DNA from 3 places in the Alcanivorax borkumensis SK2 genome. Region 1 is predicted to be linked to each of the others. Evidence: predicted binding sites of a transcription regulator. Region 1 holds the regulator's gene; each other region holds the start of a gene.

Region 1 (7,124 bases):
TCTCACATTCCAGCACCGGGCCATCATAACCCTTGATACGGAACTCACCCTTCTCGATCACATAACCGTCGCAGTCCGGGTTATTACCGCAAATATGCAATTTGCGCTTTTCGTCGATCAGGTAGTTTTCCATTGCGGTGCCACATTTCTGACAACGCTTCTTACTACGCAATTCATTGGTTTCCGCTTCTTCATCATCATCCGTTTTCACCGCTTCCGCTTCTTCACCAGGCAACAGGTTTAGTGTCGCGGTGCAGCGCTCTTTCGGCGGCAAAGCATAACCAGAACAGCCCAGGAACACTCCGGTGGAGCCGGTACGAATCTGCATCGGGCGGCCACAGCTAGGGCACTCGATATCGGTGTCGGTAGGCAGGTTGGCTCGCATGCCGCCCACTGCCTGCTTGCCAGTGCCTTCACCTTGGGCTGCATCCAGTTTGCTCACAAAGTCTTTGTAGAACTCGTTGAGCACGTCCTGCCAATTACGCCGCCCTTCGGCAACCTCATCCAAGGTTTCTTCCATGCTGGCGGTAAAGCCATAGTCCATCAGGTTGGGGAAGCTCTCTACCAGACGGTCAGTGACGATGTCGCCCATCTTTTCCGCATAGAAACGGCGGTTATCCTGACGCACGTAGCCACGGTCCTGAATGGTGGAGATAATCGCCGCGTAGGTAGACGGGCGACCAATGCCTCGCTTTTCCAGTTCCTTAACCAGGCTTGCTTCGGTAAAGCGCGCCGGCGGTTTGGTGAAATGCTGGTTGGCGTCCACATTATCGATGGCCAGCACATCGCCTTCTTTCACGTCCGGCAGCAAGGTGTCTTCTTGGCCCTTGCGCGAGGCCGGCGGCTGAATGCGAGTCCAACCATCGAACTTCATGATGCGCCCTTTCGCTTTCAGCTCATAGCCATTGCCGATGGCCGTCAGCGTGGAGCTGAGGTATTCCGCCGGGGGCATCTGGCAGGCAATAAACTGACGGCGAATCAATTCATAAAGGCGTTGCGCATCGCGTTCCATATCTTTCAGGGAATCGGAGGTACGCCGTACATCAGAAGGACGAATCGCTTCGTGCGCTTCTTGGGCCCCTTCCTTGCTGCTGTAAGACAACGGCTCGTCGGGAAGATACTTATCCCCCAGCTTTTCGCCGATCCATTCCCGGCAGGCTGCCACCGCATCGGAACTCAGGTTGGTGGAGTCGGTACGCATGTAGGTAATGTGGCCGGCTTCGTAAAGCCGTTGCGCCATCATCATGGTCTTTTTCACCCCGAAGCCCAGCCGCGTACTGGCCGCCTGCTGTAGGGTAGAGGTAATAAACGGCGCGGAAGGCTTGGAACGGGTCGGCCGTTGCTCGCGCTGACTGATGGTCAGGCGGCCGGCATTTTCCAGAGCTTGCTTGTGCGCCGCGGCATCGTCGCCGTTGTTAGGGCGGAACGCCAAACCGTTGTGCTTTGCCACCTGCAAACGCAGGGCTTCACCATCGCCGCTGTGGGTATCGCTGTAAAGCTCCCAGAATTCTTCCGGGATAAAAGCGCGGATTTCACGCTCACGCTCCACTACCAACTCCACCGCTACGGACTGAACCCGACCGGCAGACAATCCGCGGGCGATCTTTTCCCACAGCAGCGGGGAAATCATGAAGCCCACCACCCGATCCAGGAAGCGACGAGCCTGCTGGGCTTCTACCCGGTGCAAGTCCAGCTTGCCGGGTTCTTCGAAAGCCGCCTGAATGGCTTTCTTGGTAATTTCGTTGAACACCACCCGGTCGAAGCGCTCTTCATCGCCACCGATAACTTCCCGCAGGTGCCAGGCAATAGCCTCCCCTTCGCGGTCCAAATCCGTTGCCAGATAGATGCGGTCTGCTTTCGCAGCCAGGCGCTTGAGCTCATCAACCACCTTGTCCTTACCGGGGAGCACTTCATAGTGGGCGGCCCAGCCATTTTCCGGATCGATCCCCATACGATTGATCAGCTGCTTCTTGGCCTTCTTCTTTTTATAGGCATCCCGCTCTTCCTTGGGCAAGGAGCGCGTGTAGGCTGCCTCCTTGGCCCGCTCTTGAGGGGTGCTTTTTTTGGAGCCACCACTGACCGGCAGGTCGCGCACGTGGCCGACGCTGGACTTCACGATGAAGTCGTCGCCCAGGTAGCGGTTAATGGTTTTTGCCTTGGCAGGCGACTCCACAATTACTAACGATTTTCCCATTCTCAGGTACTCAACATCCGGTCTAAGGCGTGTGATGGGCGCTATTTAGACAGCGCCGGTATAGGCGGGTCAAGCAGGAACTGCCCCCTTGCTCCTTTTTTAGTAGTAGTACAAGCCACCCTGTCAGGGCAACCCTCATCTGTAAAACAGCCTGCTAGCAACGCCGCACAAGCACGCTATACTGCAATGAACCTCATTTTTCAGGGAGAGAACCGTGCTGAGTCCCTATCGCAGAATACTGGTTGCCATCGATGGCAGCGATGAATCACCCCAGGTACTGTCCCGCGCGGCTGGCGTACTGTCGGGCAATGACGGCGAACTGCATTTAATCCATGTGATAGAACCGCTGGCTCTGGCCTACGGCGCGGATGTACCCATGGATGTAACCGACCTGCAAAGCGGGCTGATGAAACAAGCCCAAGAAATGGCAGATAAATACGCCGGCCAATACCACGTGCCGGAAGCCAACGTTTACGTGGATATGGGATCTATCGAAAAAACCATTCTCGACAAGGCAGACAAGATAGGCGCGGATTTAATCGTGGTGGGCAGTCATACGCGAAGCGGCCTAGCACTGCTGCTAGGCTCCACGGCCAGAGGCCTGGTCCCCGGTGCGCACTGCGACGTGCTGGCCGTTAAGGTAGACCAGCACTAGCAACGGGGAAATAGCGCAGCGCGTATTCCCCGAAGCAGAGCCCCTCAGGTCAGCTGCAGAGCCCCGGTGCTGGCCTGGCCTTCCTCGTTCCAGCGACACAGCAATTCTGCCAGCCCTTGCGCCTGCGCTTTCAATGCAGCCAGCTCTTGCGGACTGTTTTTCTCGCCATAAAACACTGGCAACTTGCGCATAGACTGAACCAGTTCATGGGTCGGTGCCTGCATTCGCTTCACCTCCAAAGTCCAGCGAATGTGATGCACAATCATATGGAAAAAAGCCAGCCGGGTTGCCAGCGAATAGGCACTGCCATCATCATTAAAATCATTGAAATCCAAGCTTGCCAATACCGCTTCGCGGGCATTATCTGTCACCTTAATAGTCGCACTACGCGGAGTCCCCAGCAGCATAGACAAGGAGCCAAACACCTCACCCGGTGATACATAATACAACGGCGCACCCTGGGGATTCTCCGATAACACTTCCAGCTGCCCCCTCAACAAAAAGTACAGAGTGGAATCCACCTCACCGGCTCGAATTACGCTTTCTCCCGAAGCGGCAACCCAAAGACGGGTGGTCTGTTCAAGCCGGGAAAATTCGTTCTGATCATCACGATTAATTTCATTAAAAAACGGCACGCCCGCTAACAGCTGGCGACGCCGTTGCTGGCCGAAATCATTATTATTGGCCTGCTCCATCCACTACCCCCACTGGTCTGATGGCATTGTAATCAACTACACACATGCTAGAGCGACCTCCACAACAGAGCAACGGCAAGGAAAAAAAGAGGGGTGAACTCTTCTCCCAATGCTGACCAAATAACACTGTTCTTATTGTCAGTAAACATGCTAGCATCCTGAATATAGCACTTCCTGTCAGCCATTACTTACACGCTCAGGCAAGTGACCAATACATAGGCCTACACGCACCGAAAGGCGCCCAACTAGCCCCCCCTAGAGGCCACGGCTAAGCGCCACACTCTGCAGGAAACAGGGAGAAGGTTATGAGCAGCAAACTTACCGACCGGCAGCAACAAGTCCTCGACTGCATCCGTGAATGTCTTAAGGACAACGGCATGGCCCCTACCCGTGCAGAGATTGCCGACATTATGGGATTCCAATCCAAGAATGCGGCCTCAGACCATCTCCGTGCCTTAGAGCGCAAAGGCTATATCAAACTTCACAGTGATCGCTCTCGCGGAATCCAACTACTTGATCATGCCTACTGGGGTGAAGAGGAACTGCCCGTCGTCGGTAAAGTGGCTGCGGGGATCCCCATTGAAGCCATCGAGAACGTGGAACGAACCGTGCCAGTACCCCAAGGCCTGTTTAAACAGCGCCCCACCTATCTATTAAAGGTGCAAGGCGACAGCATGGTGGATGCGGGCATTTTCGATGGCGACCTAATTGCCGTGCGCAAATCCAATGTGGCCCGTTCCGGTGAAATCGTTGTCGCGCGCATTGACGAAGAAGTCACGGTAAAGACCTTAAAGTTGAATAAATCCAGCGCCACACTACTCCCGGCTAACGAAGCCTATGAACCGATCAAAGTGCCCGCTGATCAACTTATTATTGAAGGCATTTTTGTGGGGCTAATTCGTGACCCAAACTCTTTTTAAAGCCTGTATCCGTGCCGGTACAGGCCTTTGCCTGATTGTATGGAGTGCATTTGCCATGGCTGAAACCCATCTTCTGGCACCCTGCCCGGACTCACCCAACTGTGTATCCAGCCTGGCTACACAGAGTGACAAGCGCGTTGACCCGTTACAGGTCGCCGCCGACCGGGAAAGCAGCCTGAAAAAGCTGGAAACACTGCTGGGCAGTCTTCCCCGTGTGGACTACGATGTTGTCGGCCAGTCGCGTATTCAAGCCCGCTTCACCAGTCGGATCCTGCGTTTTGTAGATGATGTCACTTTCTATGTTCGCGAGAATGGCATGGTGGAGGTCCGTTCCGCATCACGGGCCGGTTATTGGGATTTAGGTGCCAACCGTCGTCGGGTAGAATCCCTGCGCGAGCAGCTATTTGAGCAGGAAACCGATGACCGCACTTCACAACAGCCCCCCTTCGGAAACGCAGAAAATCGCGCCTGAACAATGGGCCGATATCGGCGTTAACCTCACCGATCGACAATTTCATGACGACCGGGAGGCCGTGATTGAGCGTGCGGCTTGCGCCGCAGTTACTTGGCAGCTAATTACCGGCACCACTATCGACGATTCCCGCGCGGCCATTGCCCTCGCCGACGAGCACTCAGGGCTTTTCGCCACCGCCGGCCTGCACCCTCACAGCGCTCGTTTTTACTCTGCTGCGCTAGAAGCAGAGCTACGAGATCTACTCGCCCATGAACAGATAAAAGCTGCCGGCGAAATGGGCTTAGATTTCAATCGGGATTTTTCTCCGCGCCCAGAGCAGGAGCGGGCCTTCGAGGCTCAGTTAGCCCTGGCGGCGGAATACAAATTGCCGGTTTTTCTTCACGAGCGTGATGCCCATGAACGCTTTCTGCCTATCCTGAAATCCTTCCGCGATACTCTGCCTGGCGCCGTTGTGCATTGCTTTACCGGTTCCCGTGAGGCTCTGTTCGCCTATCTGGATCTGGATTGCCACATCGGCATTACCGGTTGGGTCTGCGACGAACGACGTGGCAAATCGCTGGCAGAGCTGCTGCCTAACATTTCGGATAACCGCCTGCTTTTGGAAACAGACGCGCCCTATCTACTCCCCCGGGACCTGCCGCAAGCGCCCCCGAAAAAGCGCCGTAACGAGCCTGCGCTACTGCCTTGGATTGGCCAACGTGTCGCACAATTACGCGGGCAGGAGACGCAACAAGTCGCCGCCATGACGTATCAAAATGCGTTAACGCTGTTTCGCTGACCGGAAAAAACGCATCAGGACAATGCGCAGGATGTTTGTCGGGCTAGCCAGAAAGGCGTAACCCGACATCAAAACATCAGCAAAGAAACTGCTGTACGTCGAGCAAGCCAAACGGCCAAGCCAGCTCCTGCCCTTCGCGCATGAATACCGGGATTCGCTCACCATACTGTTCGATCAAGGTGTCATCTTCAGCGATATCTACCAGCGTAATTTCAAGATCCGGCCTGACCATGGCTACCAGCTCCCTGGCCTGATCACAAAGGTGGCACCCCAAGGTGGTATACAACAGCACCGTCATGCATCCTCCACATGACGAATGGCATAGCAATAATGGATTTTTTCATTGCGGCGGAAATCCTCCGGGATACTCCAACGTGAGATATCCTCTACCGCGTACCACTTGCTGATGCTTTCATCCATTTGGAAGCGACGGTAATTACAGGAGAAATACAGCACCCCACCCGGTTCCAAGCAGCGCATAATCTTGCGAATCAAATCACCGTGATGCTCTTCCACCACAAAGTCACTCCGTGACTTATTATTGGAAAAAGTGGGCGGATCGCAGAACACCAGATCAAACTGCTCCTTACACTCATCCAGCCAACGCATGGTGTCGGCCCGAGCCAATTCATGCTGATCGGTGGAGAAACCGTTAGCGGCCAGGTTGCAGGCTGCCCAATCCAGATACCGCTTGGAGGAATCCACCGTAACGGTGCGCTTTGCGCCACCCACAGCAGCATGCACCGTGGCAGACCCCGTGTACGCAAACAGGTTAAGGAAGCGCTTACCACTGGCCTCTTCAGCGATACGCAAACGCGTGGGCCGGTGATCGAGAAATAGCCCGGTATCCAAGTAATCCTGCAAATTAATCAACAACTGCGATTGCCCTTCACGCACAACCCGGTATTGTCCCTGAGCATCCAGCTTTTGATATTGCTGATTCCCCTTCTGCTTTTCACGGGTGCGCAGGTGCACCTGCTCACGGTGAACACCTAAGGCCGCTCGCACCGCTGTCACCGCCCAATCACGGCGCTCTTTCGCTTTTTCCGGATCAATGGTTTTAGGTGCCTTGAACTCCTGCACCAACACCTGATCCGCATAGATATCCACGGCCACATTGAATTCTGGCAAATCGCGGTCATACAGCCGGTAGCACTGAATGTCCTCCCGCTCCAGCCAACGGCGCAGGTGTTTGCCATTTTTACGCAGCCGATTTAATAAGGGTTGCGCGCCCTCGGGCACGTTGAACGCACTATCATCAGCAACTTTCACCACATTGGCTGGCGTCTGCTTACGGGGCGAATAAAGACGGATAAAGTTATTGAACGGGCCATTTTTCAGGCGCCATTGCTGTTCCAAATTCATCCCGGAGCGGTCCATGACTTCCGCATCCGCACCCAGCAACAA
Region 2 (7,124 bases), 810 kb from region 1:
GGCATGCTGCACGTCACGCTCGGCGCGCTTACGCACATTCTGCACTTCCGCCTGTGCACGGACATCCGCTTCAGCCAATGCCTTCTTAACCTTGGCCAGCTCCACTTCTACTTCAGCCAGCTTCTCTTCAGCGGTGGGCTCAACCGCCTCTGCAGCGGCCGCAGCTTGCTGTTCTTCAACCGTTTCTACCTGTGGTTCGGCATTGTTCTGATCTTTTTCCTGCTCACTCATTGGTCACTCCACATCCCTATCCGGGCTTTTCCAGGAAAGCGGGCAAAGATATGGGAACTATCGGGCAGGATTCAAGGGGGGAAATGACAAGCCTCAAGCTTCAAATCGCAACACGGGCCAAGCGGCAGCCATTCATCACAGCATAATAACCCGCGATCCAACCAAGGAAACACGCCGCTCGCCGATTAATTGCCGCGAGAAAGACCGCAACACAGGGCACGCCGATTTGCGTTGTAGCTTGTGGGTTATTTTAAAGCTGGGTAAGCGCCGCTGAGAGGATCTTAGCGGTGATGTCCACAGTGGGGATAACTTTCCCATAATCCATGCGGGTGGGACCAACCACTGCCAACACCCCCATCGGACCATCATCCGTCGTGTAAGGAGCGGAAATCAGCGAATAATCCTCAAACGGCTGAAACCCTGATTCTCGGCCGATAAAGATCTGCACCCCATCGGCTTTCATGGAGCGTTCAAGCAAATGCAAAATGTCACGCTTATGATTAAAGGCATCAAACAAGTTACGTAGCTGCCCCAAATTTTCCGCCTCAGCGGTCTGAATCAGGTTGGATTCCCCGGATACCACATAATCAGAGTCGGGACGCTCAGTACGCAGCGCCTTATCCGCCACAGCCACCGCCGTCTGCATCAGCGCATCCATCTGCTGGCGATCCGTATTCATGGTATCGAGCAAACCATCGCAAATGCTGTTCAAGTCCCAGCCTGCATAGGTATGGTTGATGTAGTTAGCCGCCTGGCGCAATTCCACTCCATCGTAATCCCGGTCGGTATGAATAATCCGGTTCTGCACTTCGGAGCGATTGACCACCAGCACCACCAGCACCCGCTTGCCCGACAATGGCAGAAATTCCACCTGGCGCAGAGTAGACACCTCGCGACGGGGCACCGCCACCAGCCCGGCCATGCGCGTCAATTCCGCCAGGGTTTTCGATGCCTGGGCGATCAACTCCTGGGAAGACTGCTCCGGCGCCAGCAACTGACGCAGCTCTTTTTTCAAATGCCGATGATCCGGGCGCTCCATCACGCTGGTCGCCAATAGCGAATCCACGTACAGCCGGTAACCCAGCTCTGTGGGAACTCGCCCCGCCGAAGTGTGCGGGCTACTCAACACCCCCAACTCTTCAAGCTCCGACATGATATTGCGCACAGTGGCAGGACTCACTGCCAAGCCGCTACCGCTGGCCAGCGTTTTCGAGCCCACCGGCTGGCCGTCACGGATATGCCGCTCGACCAGTGTCATCAGCAGGCGCTGCTTGCGTTCGTTGAGATCCAGCTTTGTCATAGGTGTATATGTACCAGAAAATCGCCGCACTATTATATAGAGAACCGTAGCCGGATTTCATTGAGCAGGGGCTTACACTCCCAGCGCGAATCCCCTACCATTAACCGGCACTGACCATAAGAACAGTCATCATTGCAAGGATGTCATCATGACCGGCGAAACCCCAAGCAATCCTTACCAGACTCCGGACAGCATAACCCAGAAGCCAAACAACCCCGGAGCCCCTGAACTGGCCAGCCGACTGTATCGCTTTCTCGGCGCAATCATTGATGGCCTAGTGCAAATGGTCATTATCGGCCCAATCATCTATTTCAGCGGGATCTGGGACGCCATGATGCAAAGCAGCGGCACTATCAGCTTGACCACCAGCATCGGCCTGTTCATCGCCGGGGAGCTGATCTTCCTAGCCCTGCAAGGCTGGCTACTCTTTAACCGCCAGCAAACCATTGGCAAAGCCCTTCTCGACATGCGTATCGTCGGCATGGAACAGGACAGCGTTCCCGCCGGCAAACTCTACGGGCTACGTTATTTTGTTTTCCACGTGCTCGCCCAGCTGCCCGGCATCAACCTGATCATGCTTATCGACCCGTTATTGATTTTCCGCTCAGACCGCCGCTGCCTGCACGACCACCTCGCCGGCACCCAAGTGATTCAAACCCAAAGAACGACCACCTAATCACGATTTCGCCTGTTGCAGAGGAACACCATGCTGACCCACTTAAGCGTTCGCCACTTTGCCACCGTTGACCAGCTGGAGCTAGAGCCCGAAAATGGGCTCACCGCCATCAGCGGCGAAACCGGGGCAGGCAAATCTGTCATCATCGATGCCCTAGGGCTCACCCTAGGGAACAGGGCCGACTCATCGATTGTTCGCCACGGCCACGACCGCGCCGAAGTGCTGGCCACCTTCGACCTGCGCAACAACGCTGCCGCACAGCAATGGCTGATCGAACGGGAGCTGGATGATGAAGAACAATGCCTGCTTCGCCGTACCGTGCGTGCCGACGGCCGCTCCCGGGCTTATGTGAACGGCACCCCCACCCCGCTGTCGGAGGTACGAGAGCTGGGTGAACGTCTGATCAGCATTCACAGCCAGCACGAGCACCAAGCACTACTAAAAAAGGATGCCCACCGGCAGTTGCTGGACAATTTCGCCCATGCTCGCGACTTGGCCAACAGCGTGCGCGAGCACTGGCGCCACTGGCAGAGAGCCCGCCGTGCCCACGATGACGCCCTGAACCAAGCCCGTGAGCAAAATGAGAAAGAAGAACTGTTACGCTTCCAACTAGAAGAGCTGGACGCCCTCGCCCTGCAGGACGGCGAGCTGGAGCAACTGGAGCTGGAGCAACAACGACTGGGCAATGCAGAAAACTTGATCCGGCTTTGCCAGCAGTCCCTTGACGCACTTTATGAAGGCGAGGACGGCACCTGCAACGACCACCTTAGCCAAGTTAGCCACTGGTTAGACGATGCGCGCAATAACGACGGCGACTTGGGCAGCATTGCCGACACCGTGGAATCCGCCCGCCTGCAAGTGGAAGCTGCCGCCGACGACCTGCGTCATTACTTGGAAAAATTGGATCTGGACCCGGCGCGCCTCAGCCAGGTGGAAGAACGCCTGAGCCAAAGCTACACCCTGGCCCGCAAGCACCGCGTTCGCCCGCAAGAGCTGGTAGAACATCATCGCAGCCTGCTGGCCGAATCCGATACCCTGGGCAATGTGGATGCCCAGCTGCATGCTCTGGCGGAACAAGAAACGACCGCCCAGCAGCACTACATGGACAGCGCCCGCAAGCTAACCAAGGCTCGCCGCAGCGCCGCCAAGACTCTCAGCCAGCAAGTGCAAAAGCAACTCACGGCTCTGGGCATGAAAGCCGCGCAACTGGATGCCTGCCTGAGCGAGTGCCCCCCGAGCCTGGAGGGCTTGGAGGAAGTGGAGTTTTTGTTTACAGCCAACCCAGGGCAGCCACTCAAACCACTGGGCAAAGTCGCTTCCGGTGGCGAATTATCGCGGGTCAGCCTGGCCATCCAGGTGATCTGTGCGCGCAACCTGACCGTGCCCAGCCTGGTGTTCGATGAAGTGGACGTGGGCGTTGGCGGCGGCGTAGCCGAGATTGTGGGCCGATTACTGCGCGAACTGGGGCAGCATGCTCAAGTGCTGTGCATTACCCACCAGCCACAGGTGGCCAGTCAAGGGCATCAGCATTGGCAGGTGCACAAAATTCAAGAGGATGAGACCACCCACACCCGCATCCAAGAGCTAGATGACGCCGCCAGAGTGGAAGAATTGGCGCGAATGCTAGGAGGAGTAGAAATTACCGAGTCCACCCGTAACCATGCCAAAGAAATGCTGAGCAAGGCGCAGGCGGCGTGACAGAAAACGCAACCTACACGCCACGCCAAACCTCCACCCTAAAGCGCCTACGTGTCGCCTACTTCTTGGGTTTGACGTACAGCACCAGTGAGTGATCCACAATCTCGTAACCATACTCCTCGGCAATAGCATGCTGGCGCGACTCAATCACGTCATCCATAAATTCGACCACCGCGCCGGTTTCCATGCACACCATATGATCATGGTGCTCTTCATCAGCCAGCTCGAATACAGCAGAGCCACCTTCAAAGTTGTGGCGCAACACCATGCCAGCCTGCTCGAACTGCGTCAGCACGCGATATACCGTCGCCAAGCCCACGTCTTCGCCGGAATCCATCAACGACTTGTAGATATCTTCCGCGCTCAAGTGGCGCTCTGCGGACTTCTCCAGCTGCTGAAGGATTTTCACCCGCGGCAGGGTCACTTTAAGGCCCGCTTTTCTAAGATCCTGATTATCCAATGCGTATGCTCCATCTGCCAATCAATGGCGGTTTTGAAAAAGGCGGGAAATTTGTACCACCAAGAGTACCAAGGCGAACTCATCGCGCCGCGAGCTGTCAATAAAATATGACCCTATCGTCAGACCGGAGTTTGTCATAGGTTCCCAAGTCTGTATTATCGCCCGAACACTTAGCGAAGTCGAAAATCATGTCCCGCATTCTAGTTACACTATTACTAGTATCACTTCTAGCCTCTGCCGGATGCAGCACGCTGCGCTTTCCTGGCGTCTACAGAATTGATATTCCGCAAGGTAACTTTGTCACCGAAGATATGCTCAGCGAGCTGCAGCCGGGCATGACTCCGGAGCAAGTACGCTACGTCCTCGGCGCACCCACCTTGGTGGACCCGTTCACTCCGGATCTGTGGCTCTACCCAATGACCTATCGGCCCGGCAAAGGTGACAAGGTTAGCCAGAACATCGCTGTTTACTTTGAGGATGGCGCTTACAGGCGCTATGAGGGCGAGGTTATAGAAGACATCAAGTCCAAAACCTCCGGTCGCAGCGACATCGAATTACAACGTAAAGCCGCAGACCGCAGGAATGACGCTCAATAGCCTTCGGTCTTGCGCTGCCCCCTCACGCTTAGTTCGATGCTTTACCTGCTGATGCCTTTTCTTTTGCGCGCCTCTTACGGTTAAGTTTGGGGTCGGCCGTCAGCGGACGGTAGATTTCCACCCGCTCGCCAGGCTTCAATATATGCCCAGCCGGGTTTGCCACCACTTTACCGAACACCCCCATGGGCGCCTTATCTAGATCGAGATCGGCAAATTGCTCGCCGATACCCGACAGCTTAGCGGCGTCCAGCATAGAGGTACCATCAGGCACATCAAGACCTATCAGCCGCTGCTTTTGCGGTAACGCGTAGACCACCTCCACATGAATCATTGTTTCGCTCACCGTACAGGCACCTGCTCAGCCGGGGCAGAAGGCACCCCATCCACGTCACCGGGCTCAATCGGTTCCGTCACCGGAGCCGGGGTCGGAGTATCGGCTTCGGCGGCACCATGCATCTCGAACACCTGAGCATCAGGCTCCGTCATCTCTGCGGGCAACGCCCGTTGCACAGACCCAACCTCATCAGCGGGCGCCACCGCACTCCAGATGGAATACACAAATAAGGCTATCACTGCCGCCGGAGAGAAAATCCGCACCAGCGCACGCCACACCAGATACAACTTGAAGTTCTTGATGCCCAATTCCTTACGCGCCTGGGTTTCCTTCATCACCCAGCCGGCAAAGATAGCGATTAACAAGCCACCCAGCGGCAACATCACCGTGGTGGACAGAAATTCCATGTTGTCGAAGAAAGTGCCAGCCAGGAAGGTATTATCCTCCCACACATTGAACGACAGCACCGAACCGACACCCAATAGCCAAGCGCCCAAACCGACCAGGATGGCGGCTTTCACCCGGGTCAGACCTTTTTCCACCAACCAGGCCACCACCGGCTCACCCAAGCTAATGGACGAGCTCCACGCCGCGCACACTACCAACAGGAAGAACAAAGAACCGAACAACACGCCACCGGGAATATTCCCGAACGCCAGAGGCAGAGTAACAAACATCATTCCCGGCCCCTGGCCCACTTCCAACCCGCCAGAAAACAACAACGGGAACATGGCCATGCCAGCACCCAGTGCCACCAGAGTATCCAGTATGGCAACGATGGCCACCGTAGAAAGAATTGATATCGGCTTCTTTTTGCCCGTCTTCTGGTCGGTCACCTCGCGCGGCATATAAGCCCCATAGGCCATGATCGCGCCCATGCCCAGGCTCAGCGTAAAGAATGCCTGCCCAACCGCCACCAGTACCGCTTTGCCAGTGAGCTTGGAGAAATCAAACGCAAACAGGAAATTCATGGCGTCGCTAAAGCCAGGCGTCGTCGTCGCGTAACCCACCAGCACCAGCAGCAGCACGAACAACAGCGGCATCAGCACCTGTACGGCTTTTTCCAGCCCACCTTTCACGCCACGAGCAACCACCACCATAGTGAGCAGCATGAACAACGAATGGAAACCTAGCATCAACCAAGGGTTGGCCAACATGGTGTCAAAATGCGCCTCGGACTGGGTGGCCGTAATGCCGTCAAACGCCCCACGGGCCGCTTCCCAAGTGTAATATAATGCCCAGCTGGCCACCGCAGAATAAAACGACAGAATCAGGAATGCCGACAGCGCGCCCAGTATCCCAATGCCAGCCCAACGCTGGGTGACTTTGCTCTCACTGGCAAGCTTGCGCATGGTGTTGATCGGACTCAAACCGCCTTTGCGACCTAGCATGACTTCTGCGGTCATAATGGGAATCCCCACCACCGCAATACACAATAGATACAACAACACAAAGGCCCCGCCACCGTTTTCCCCGGTGATATACGGAAAGCGCCAAATATTACCCAACCCCACTGCCGACCCAGTTGCCGCCAAAATAAAGACCCAACGGCTGCCCCACACTCCATGGACCGACTTGTTTTCTTGCTTCATAACACCATTACTCTTATTCGCGTGGCGGTATTGTCTTTTTTTTGGCAGGGCGGCTCAAGTGACAGCCAGTAACATCGTAAACATTGGTACATAGTCACCTACCCGACACCAGCCCCCGACAGACAAACCGCTATCAGCCAGTCACCCCTTGCTCTATAATTGCCGCCCTATGGGAAAAGCCAACAAAAAAGCCAAAGCACCGTCGGCCACCATTGCGCAAAACCGCAAGGCACGCCA
Region 3 (7,124 bases), 680 kb from region 1:
CCATACGTGCTGCTGCACGGTAGGATTCTTCGGTGTGCTCCGGGAATTGCAGCGGCGCACCGCGGTGGCCGATGGAAAAGTCGGTCCGTCGCTGCGGGCGGTGCTCCGCGGCGCAGGCCTGTAGGGCCTCTTTGACTGGCCCGGCATCCATATCAGAGACCAAGTAATAGGGGCGAGGGCCGAGCGATACGCTACTGCTATGAGCCGTGGCGTGCTGAGGGGCTGTGCGATTGGCGTCACCTGGTGGGGTGTTGTGATCCGGTGTCTGAGCGGCACAGGCTGTAGCGGCAGCGCCCATGGCCAGTGCTGCGATGCAGCCTTTCAATGCGTTAATCCGTTTCATGACTCGCCTCAATGATGGTGATTGGGGGGAGTCTGCAGGCGAAATATGACGGGCTGGTGAGGGGCAGGCTGCGGCTGCGTGACAGGGCGTGGGAATGTGCTATTCGTCACGGCGTAACTCTCGCGGTGCCCTTTAAGAAAGAGGCGGATAGGGGCTTGGCGTCCTTGCCGCCCCGTCGTCTGCTATGCCGGTACCAGACCCGCTGCATTATTTCAGCATGGGTTTGAGAAAGCGCCCAGTATGGCTGCCTTTAACCTTGGCGACCTCTTCTGGAGTGCCTTCGGCGATGATCTCACCGCCACCGTCACCGCCCTCGGGCCCCAGATCCACGATCCAGTCAGCGGTCTTGATTACATCCAGGTTGTGTTCGATCACCACCACGGAGTTGCCGTGGTCGGCCAGGCGATTGAGCACGTCCAGCAGGAGCTGGATGTCATGGAAGTGCAGGCCGGTGGTAGGCTCATCGAGGATGTACAGGGTGTTGCCGGTATCCCTGCGTGACAATTCCTTGGCCAGTTTGACCCGCTGGGCTTCGCCACCGGATAGTGTGGTTGCTGCCTGGCCGAGTTTTACATAGCTGAGGCCCACATCTATGAGGGTCTGGAGTTTGCGTGCCAGCGAAGGTACGGCATCGAAAAATTCGCGAGCATCTTCAATGGTCAGATCCAGCACCTCGAAAATGTTCTTACCCTTGTAGGTGATCTCCAACGTTTCCCGATTATAGCGCTGGCCATTGCAGACTTCGCATGGAACATAGATATCTGGGAGGAAGTGCATCTCGACTTTGATAACCCCGTCGCCCTGACAGGCTTCACAGCGTCCCCCTTTAACATTGAAGCTGAAGCGCCCTGGCTTGTAGCCGCGGGCGCGTGCTTCCTGGGTGCCCGCGAACAATTCCCGCACCGGGGTGAAAATACCGGTGTAGGTGGCCGGGTTGGAGCGCGGGGTGCGACCGATGGGACTTTGATCGATATCCACCACCTTGTCGAAATGCTCAAGCCCTTCAATGGATTCGTGAGGGGATGGCGTCAGAGTTGTAGCCTTATTGAGTTTGGTCGCGGCCAGGGGGTAGAGCGTGCCGTTGATCAACGTGGACTTTCCGGAGCCCGATACGCCGGTGATACAGGTCAGTAAGCCTACGGGAATGTTCAATGGCTGGCCTTTGAGGTTGTTCCCTGTGGCTCCGAGCAAGGTTAACCATCGGTCATCATTGTGTGGACGGTGTTGAGTGGGGACCGCTATTTTTTTGCGGCCGGATAGGTAATCGCCAGTTAATGAATCTGGGTTGTCGGCTACATCTTGGGCGCTGCCTTGGGCGATGACCTTGCCACCGTGAACGCCCGCTCCTGGGCCAATATCAATAACGTGGTCGGCCAGTCGGATGGCGTCTTCATCGTGCTCTACAACCAGTACGCTATTACCCAAGTCGCGAAGTCGAGTCAGAGTATTGAGCAGGCGCTCGTTGTCGCGCTGGTGCAAACCGATTGAGGGTTCGTCCAGTACATACATGACACCCACTAGACCCGCGCCTATTTGGCTTGCGAGGCGAATACGTTGAGCTTCGCCGCCGGACAGGGTCTCTGCGCTGCGTTCAAGGGTTAGGTATTCCAGTCCTACATTGACCAGAAATTGCAGCCGGTCACTAATTTCCTTGAGGATTTTGCCGGCGATTTCGCCACGGCTGCCGGGCAATTTCAGGTTGCTAAAATAGGCATGGGCTTTACCAACGGGAAGTCGAACCACTTCGGGGAGAGTGGTTTGCTCAATGAAAACATGACGGGCAGCTTCACGAAGGCGTGAGCCGTTGCAGCTTGGGCAACTAGAGGTGGACATGTAGCCGAGCAAATCTTCTCTAACTGCATCAGATTCGGTTTCCCGGTAGCGGCGCTCCATGTTCGGGATGATCCCTTCGAATGGATGGTTGCGTTTGATGATGTCACCACGGTCGTTTAGGTAGCGGAATTCGATACTTTCCTTACCAGTACCATGCAGCACCTTGCTGCGGATCTCTTTGGGGAGATCTTTAAACGCCGTATCCATGTCGAAACCAATGCTCTGGGACAGCGAGTTGAGCATCTGGAAGTAATAAACGTTGCGGCGGTCCCAGCCGCGGATGGCGCCTTCGGAAAGAGAAAGTTCATCGGAGTTGATCACTTTGCCTTCATCGAAGAACTGTTTTATGCCCAGGCCATCGCAACTGGGGCAGGCACCAGCTGGGTTATTGAAGGAAAACAGGCGCGGTTCTAGTTCGGGGATCGAGTAACCACAGGTAGGGCAGGCGAATTTGGCAGAGAATGTGGTTTCTTCCCCTTCCCCTTCCATGGGGGCTATTACGGCGATATTGTCGGCCAGATTTAGCGCCGTCTCGAATGACTCTGCCAGCCGGTTCTGTAGGTCGCTGCGGACTTTGAAGCGATCCACCACCACTTCGATAGTGTGCTTTTTGTTTTTGTCTAGGTCCGGCGTATCATCCATGTCGTAGATGCGGCCATCAATGCGAGCCCTGATAAAGCCTTGGGCGCGTAGCTCTTCGAATAGATGGGCGTGTTCACCCTTCTTTTCGCGGATTACTGGAGCCAGCAGCATGAGTTTGCTGCCTTCTTCCATGGCCAGTACTTGGTCTACCATCTGGCTGATGGTCTGCGCGGCTAGCGGGGCGCCATGTTCGGGGCAGCGGGGCTCTCCAACTCGGGCGAAGAGTAGACGCAGGTAGTCGTAGATTTCGGTAATGGTGCCCACAGTGGAGCGAGGGTTATGACTAGTAGACTTTTGTTCAATGGAAATCGCTGGACTCAGCCCCTCGATGTGATCTACATCGGGCTTTTCCATCATTGATAGAAACTGGCGGGCGTAGGTGGATAGTGACTCCACATATCGGCGCTGCCCTTCTGCGTAAAGGGTGTCGAAGGCGAGGGAAGATTTGCCGGAGCCTGACAGACCGGTAATAACCACCAGTTTGTCCCGGGGAATATCCAGGTCCACGTTCTTCAGATTATGGGTGCGTGCACCGCGTACTACGATGGTATCCATAGAGTAAAACGCCCGTTTCAGACTACTGTCAAAATGAACAGGGCAGTATAAGGGACGCCGGGCGCATGATGCCAGCCGCAGAACGTGAAAAGCTGGTGTCTGGCATCATGCATGGTGAGACTTGGGTGACTATAGGTTTTCCTGGGCCCAGTTCACCGCTTGTAGTCTGTTGGAGGCGTTGATTTTCTTGAAAATATTGTAGATGTGGGTCTTGATGGTGTGTGGGCTCAGGTTCAGGCTGCAGGCGATGTCGGAGTTCTTTGCGCCTGTGGCCATCACCTTCAGCACCTCAACTTCCCGGTCGGTTAGGCTGACCTCGCTGCGTGAAAACGTCTTGTTGAAAGTGCGGCTTTTCATTAGGTAGGTTTGCAGCACGGCGCGAGGGAACCATAGTTCACCATCGAGAATTGCCTTGAGGCCTTTGCTTAGAAGGGCCTGGGGACAGTCGTGCTGGAAGCCGCCGTTGACCATGGGAAGCCCGGCGAGCTTGGAGAGTGACTCATCGCTGTCAACGTTGAAAACCGCGATCAAGACATCGCTCTCCACTTCTTGGTCTGCTTCTAGTAGGTGGGCGATGACTTCGTTAACGTCTACGGAGTGGTAGTCCACCAGGAATAGGTTCTGACCGTTTTCGCGCAGGGCATCAATGGTAATATCCAGGGCAGTGGGAATACTTTTGGCTGCCATGTCTTTCTTGACGAGGAATTCGGTAAGCAGGGCGTTTTGCAGTTGTTGGCTGCCTACTACGTAAACTTGTTGGATATGTTCTTGGCTATTCATTGCTCTCGTCCGTGATTGCTTAGGCTTAAAACCTAAGAAAAAAAACTGATCAGCCTGTCAATTTATCACCGCTTTGACGGGGGTTCAATTTGAAGCATTGGAGTTTTGCGGTTTTCACGATTAAAAGTTGCCTGCAGTGAGGGCGTCGCTCGGGTTCTGATGGAGCCGGAATCTGCTACACTGCGTGCCCTTTTGTATCGGTCAGGTCTGCGGTAGCCATTCGTTGCGGCGTCCGGACCTCTCCGGGTTAGGAGCGATAACGGTTCATGACGGCATCATCTTCCCATGCTCTGCAACGGACAGAACTGAAGGCCACTGGCTATCTGGCAACGATTTTTGCGTTGCGAATGTTCGGTCTGTTCATGATTCTGCCTATTTTTGCCGTTTACGGGCAAGCTCTTGAAGGGGCTTCACCGCTATTAATTGGTACTGCTATTGGTGCCTACGGCTTGATGCAGGCATTGTTACAGATCCCTTTTGGTATGTTGTCGGATCGCTTTGGGCGCCGGCCGCTATTGCTTATCGGCCTATTGCTGTTTATTGCTGGCGGCGCGGTAGCCGCGATGAGTGACCACATTTACGGGGTCATTGCCGGGCGTGCTTTGCAAGGCGCAGGGGCGATTGCCAGTGTCATTATGGCACTGATTGGGGATGTTGTGACTGAAAAGCATCGCACCCGGGCTATGGCTTTGATTGGTATGTCGGTGGGCGGCTCTTTTGTTCTTGCACTGATTTTGGGGCCCTTGCTGGCTGGGTGGCTAGGTTTGTCTGGCCTATTCTGGATGACGTCAGTGTTGGGTGGTTTCGCTTTGCTGGTGGCGTTTGTGGTGCCGGCGCCAAAAGCCTTGCAGGGTGAGGCGCTGCCTGTGTCAGAACGGTTCCGTCGGGTGTTGGGTAGCAAGACCTTGCTGCGTTTTGATGTGGGTATTTTCAGCCTGCACTTGATTATGACCGCATCTTTTGTGGTGGTGCCGGCGTTGCTCAGCGATCGATTGGGGCTGACATTGCAAAGTCACAGCCTGCTGTATCTGGCGGTTCTGGTGGCTGGGTTTGTGGCTATGGTGCCATTAATTATCCGCGCGGAGCGCCGAGGGGCGGTTCCCATGAAGCGATTGGCGGTGGTGTTGCTGGCGCTCTCTCAGCTGGTGTTGGCGTTAGCTGGGGCGCAATTGTGGCATTTCGTTTTGGCATTATTGGTTTTCTTTACCGCTTTTAATCTACTAGAGGCCTTGCTGCCCTCTTTAGTCGGGCGCGCGGCGCCGGCGGGTACGCGGGGAACGGCTATGGGGGTGTACTCAACCAGTCAGTTCCTGGGCGTCTTTGTCGGCGGACAGATGGGCGGAGCCCTTTATCAATGGGTTGGGGCAGAAGCGGTCTTTTACAGCTGTGGTGTGTTGGCTCTGATCTGGTTGCTGGTGCTGGTAGGAATGAAAGAGTTGCCCCGGCTGGATAATCGGGTGCTGTCATTGGCCCCTGGGAATGATTGGGCTGCTTTGGCTGAGCGACTGAGTTCTGTCCCCGGGGTGGTGGAAACAGTGGTCGTGGAAGAGCAAGCACTGGCCTTGCTGAAAGTGGACTCCAGTCTGTTGGACGAGCAGCAGTTACAGGGTGTCGCGGGGACCGGGCAAAGCTGACACAATGGACGGCTTCACGAATTTGTCGTCCATCAATGATGGTAGGATTTCAGACAGTAGCTAGACCATAAGAAGTCACGGAGAGAAACATGGCGCGCGGCGTTAATAAGGTAATTTTGATCGGTAATCTGGGTGCGGATCCGGAAACCCGCTTTATGCCCAGCGGTGGCGCGGTCACGAATGTGCGCTTGGCCACCAGCGAGAGCTGGAAAGACCGCCAGAGCGGCCAAATGCAGGAACGCACTGAGTGGCATCGGGTGGTGCTCTTCAACAAACTAGGCGAGATTGCCGGTGAGTATCTGAAAAAGGGCTCCAAAGTTTACATTGAAGGCTCTATCCGTACCCGCAAATGGCAAGGGCAGGATGGTCAAGACCGTTATACTACCGAGATTGTGGCCAACGAGATGCAGATGTTAGATGGCCGTGGTGATGGTGGTGGTCAGGGTGGTTATTCCCAGTCCGCTGCCCCTCAAGGCAATCAGGGTGGCTACGGTAATGATGGTCAGCCTGGAGCCGGTAGTGGCCAGCCAGCACAGAACCAAAACACCAATCAGGGCGGTGGTTTCAGCGGCCCAGCGGATGACTTTGACGACGATATTCCGTTCTGAATGACGGACAGGAAACCGGCCCCGTTATGCCTCGAAAAATAACACTAGCGCTGCTTTTTGGCGTTAGTCTGCTGCTGTTTTTACTGCTACTAATGCCTGCGGCTGTGTTGGTAGAGCGTGTTCCGGCGCTGCGGCCGGGTGGTGCACCGTTGGTTCTGACCAACCCCCAGGGGGTTTGGTGGAACGGGCAAGCCAATTGGCAATGGCAACGCCGCCAGGGCACTGTGCAATGGTCGCTAGACTGGCACGGATTAGTGCCAGGGTTGACATTGAAAATGCGTACCACCGATGATGCAGCGCGCCTGTCGACTTGGTTGGGCGCGGACTGGGGGGATTGGCAACTGCAGCATGCGCGGCTTTCCTTGCCTATGGCACTGGTGACAGAGCACATTCCCCAGGGTAGTGCGAGTGGGCGCGTGGACGCGACGTTGATGCAGCTTTCCTTTGGCGATAGTAGGGTCAAGCAGTTGCAAGGCACGCTCCAATACAGTGGCGGCACCGTGAGTTGGGGGCGTAATGGCTCGGCGTTGGTGCCGGTATTGCAGGGTCGTTTAAGCATGAATAATGAACAACCCACACTGCAGGTGGAGGACCCGGATAATAATTCGCTATTGGATGCTAGGTTAGCTAATGGGCGTTTTGAGCTAGAGGTTCGGCGAGCTTGGCCTATGCTATTGGGCGTGAGTCAGGGCGGCGACCCGGACGATGTGGTATTCCAGATGTCGCAAC

Evidence for each region. The regulator LexA, encoded in region 1, represses DNA repair genes until DNA is damaged. The targets are predictions, from matches to a motif close to TACTGTNTANNTANACAGTA.
Region 2: hrcA (heat-inducible transcriptional repressor HrcA) is a predicted target of LexA. The motif match lies at 1,640-1,659, and genes of this name have one in related genera.
Region 3: uvrA (excinuclease ABC subunit UvrA) is a predicted target of LexA. The motif match lies at 3,397-3,416, and genes of this name have one in related genera.

The regions. Positions count from the first base shown of each region.
Region 1 covers NC_008260.1:1,143,750-1,150,873, reverse strand. Annotated here, with positions in the region: gene topA (type I DNA topoisomerase) at 1-2,194, opposite strand, end outside; gene ABO_RS05235 (universal stress protein) at 2,409-2,849, shown strand; gene ABO_RS05230 (cyclic nucleotide-binding domain-containing protein) at 2,894-3,544, opposite strand; gene lexA (transcriptional repressor LexA) at 3,850-4,464, shown strand; gene ABO_RS05220 (DUF1499 domain-containing protein) at 4,520-4,936, shown strand; gene ABO_RS05215 (TatD family hydrolase) at 4,884-5,717, shown strand; gene ABO_RS05210 (glutaredoxin family protein) at 5,794-6,015, opposite strand; gene rlmKL (bifunctional 23S rRNA (guanine(2069)-N(7))-methyltransferase RlmK/23S rRNA (guanine(2445)-N(2))-methyltransferase RlmL) at 6,012-7,124, opposite strand, start outside.
Region 2 covers NC_008260.1:333,917-341,040, reverse strand. Annotated here, with positions in the region: gene grpE (nucleotide exchange factor GrpE) at 1-231, opposite strand, end outside; gene hrcA (heat-inducible transcriptional repressor HrcA) at 482-1,531, opposite strand; gene ABO_RS01580 (RDD family protein) at 1,680-2,207, shown strand; gene recN (DNA repair protein RecN) at 2,238-3,905, shown strand; gene fur (ferric iron uptake transcriptional regulator) at 3,964-4,365, opposite strand; gene ABO_RS01565 (outer membrane protein assembly factor BamE) at 4,554-4,961, shown strand; gene ABO_RS01560 (RnfH family protein) at 4,990-5,304, opposite strand; gene ABO_RS01555 (sodium-dependent transporter) at 5,301-6,887, opposite strand; gene smpB (SsrA-binding protein SmpB) at 7,057-7,124, shown strand, end outside.
Region 3 covers NC_008260.1:464,101-471,224, forward strand. Annotated here, with positions in the region: gene ABO_RS02210 (glycerophosphodiester phosphodiesterase family protein) at 1-343, opposite strand, end outside; gene uvrA (excinuclease ABC subunit UvrA) at 551-3,373, opposite strand; gene ABO_RS02220 (response regulator transcription factor) at 3,503-4,153, opposite strand; gene ABO_RS02225 (MFS transporter) at 4,420-5,787, shown strand; gene ssb (single-stranded DNA-binding protein) at 5,877-6,395, shown strand; gene ABO_RS02235 (type II secretion system protein N) at 6,422-7,124, shown strand, end outside.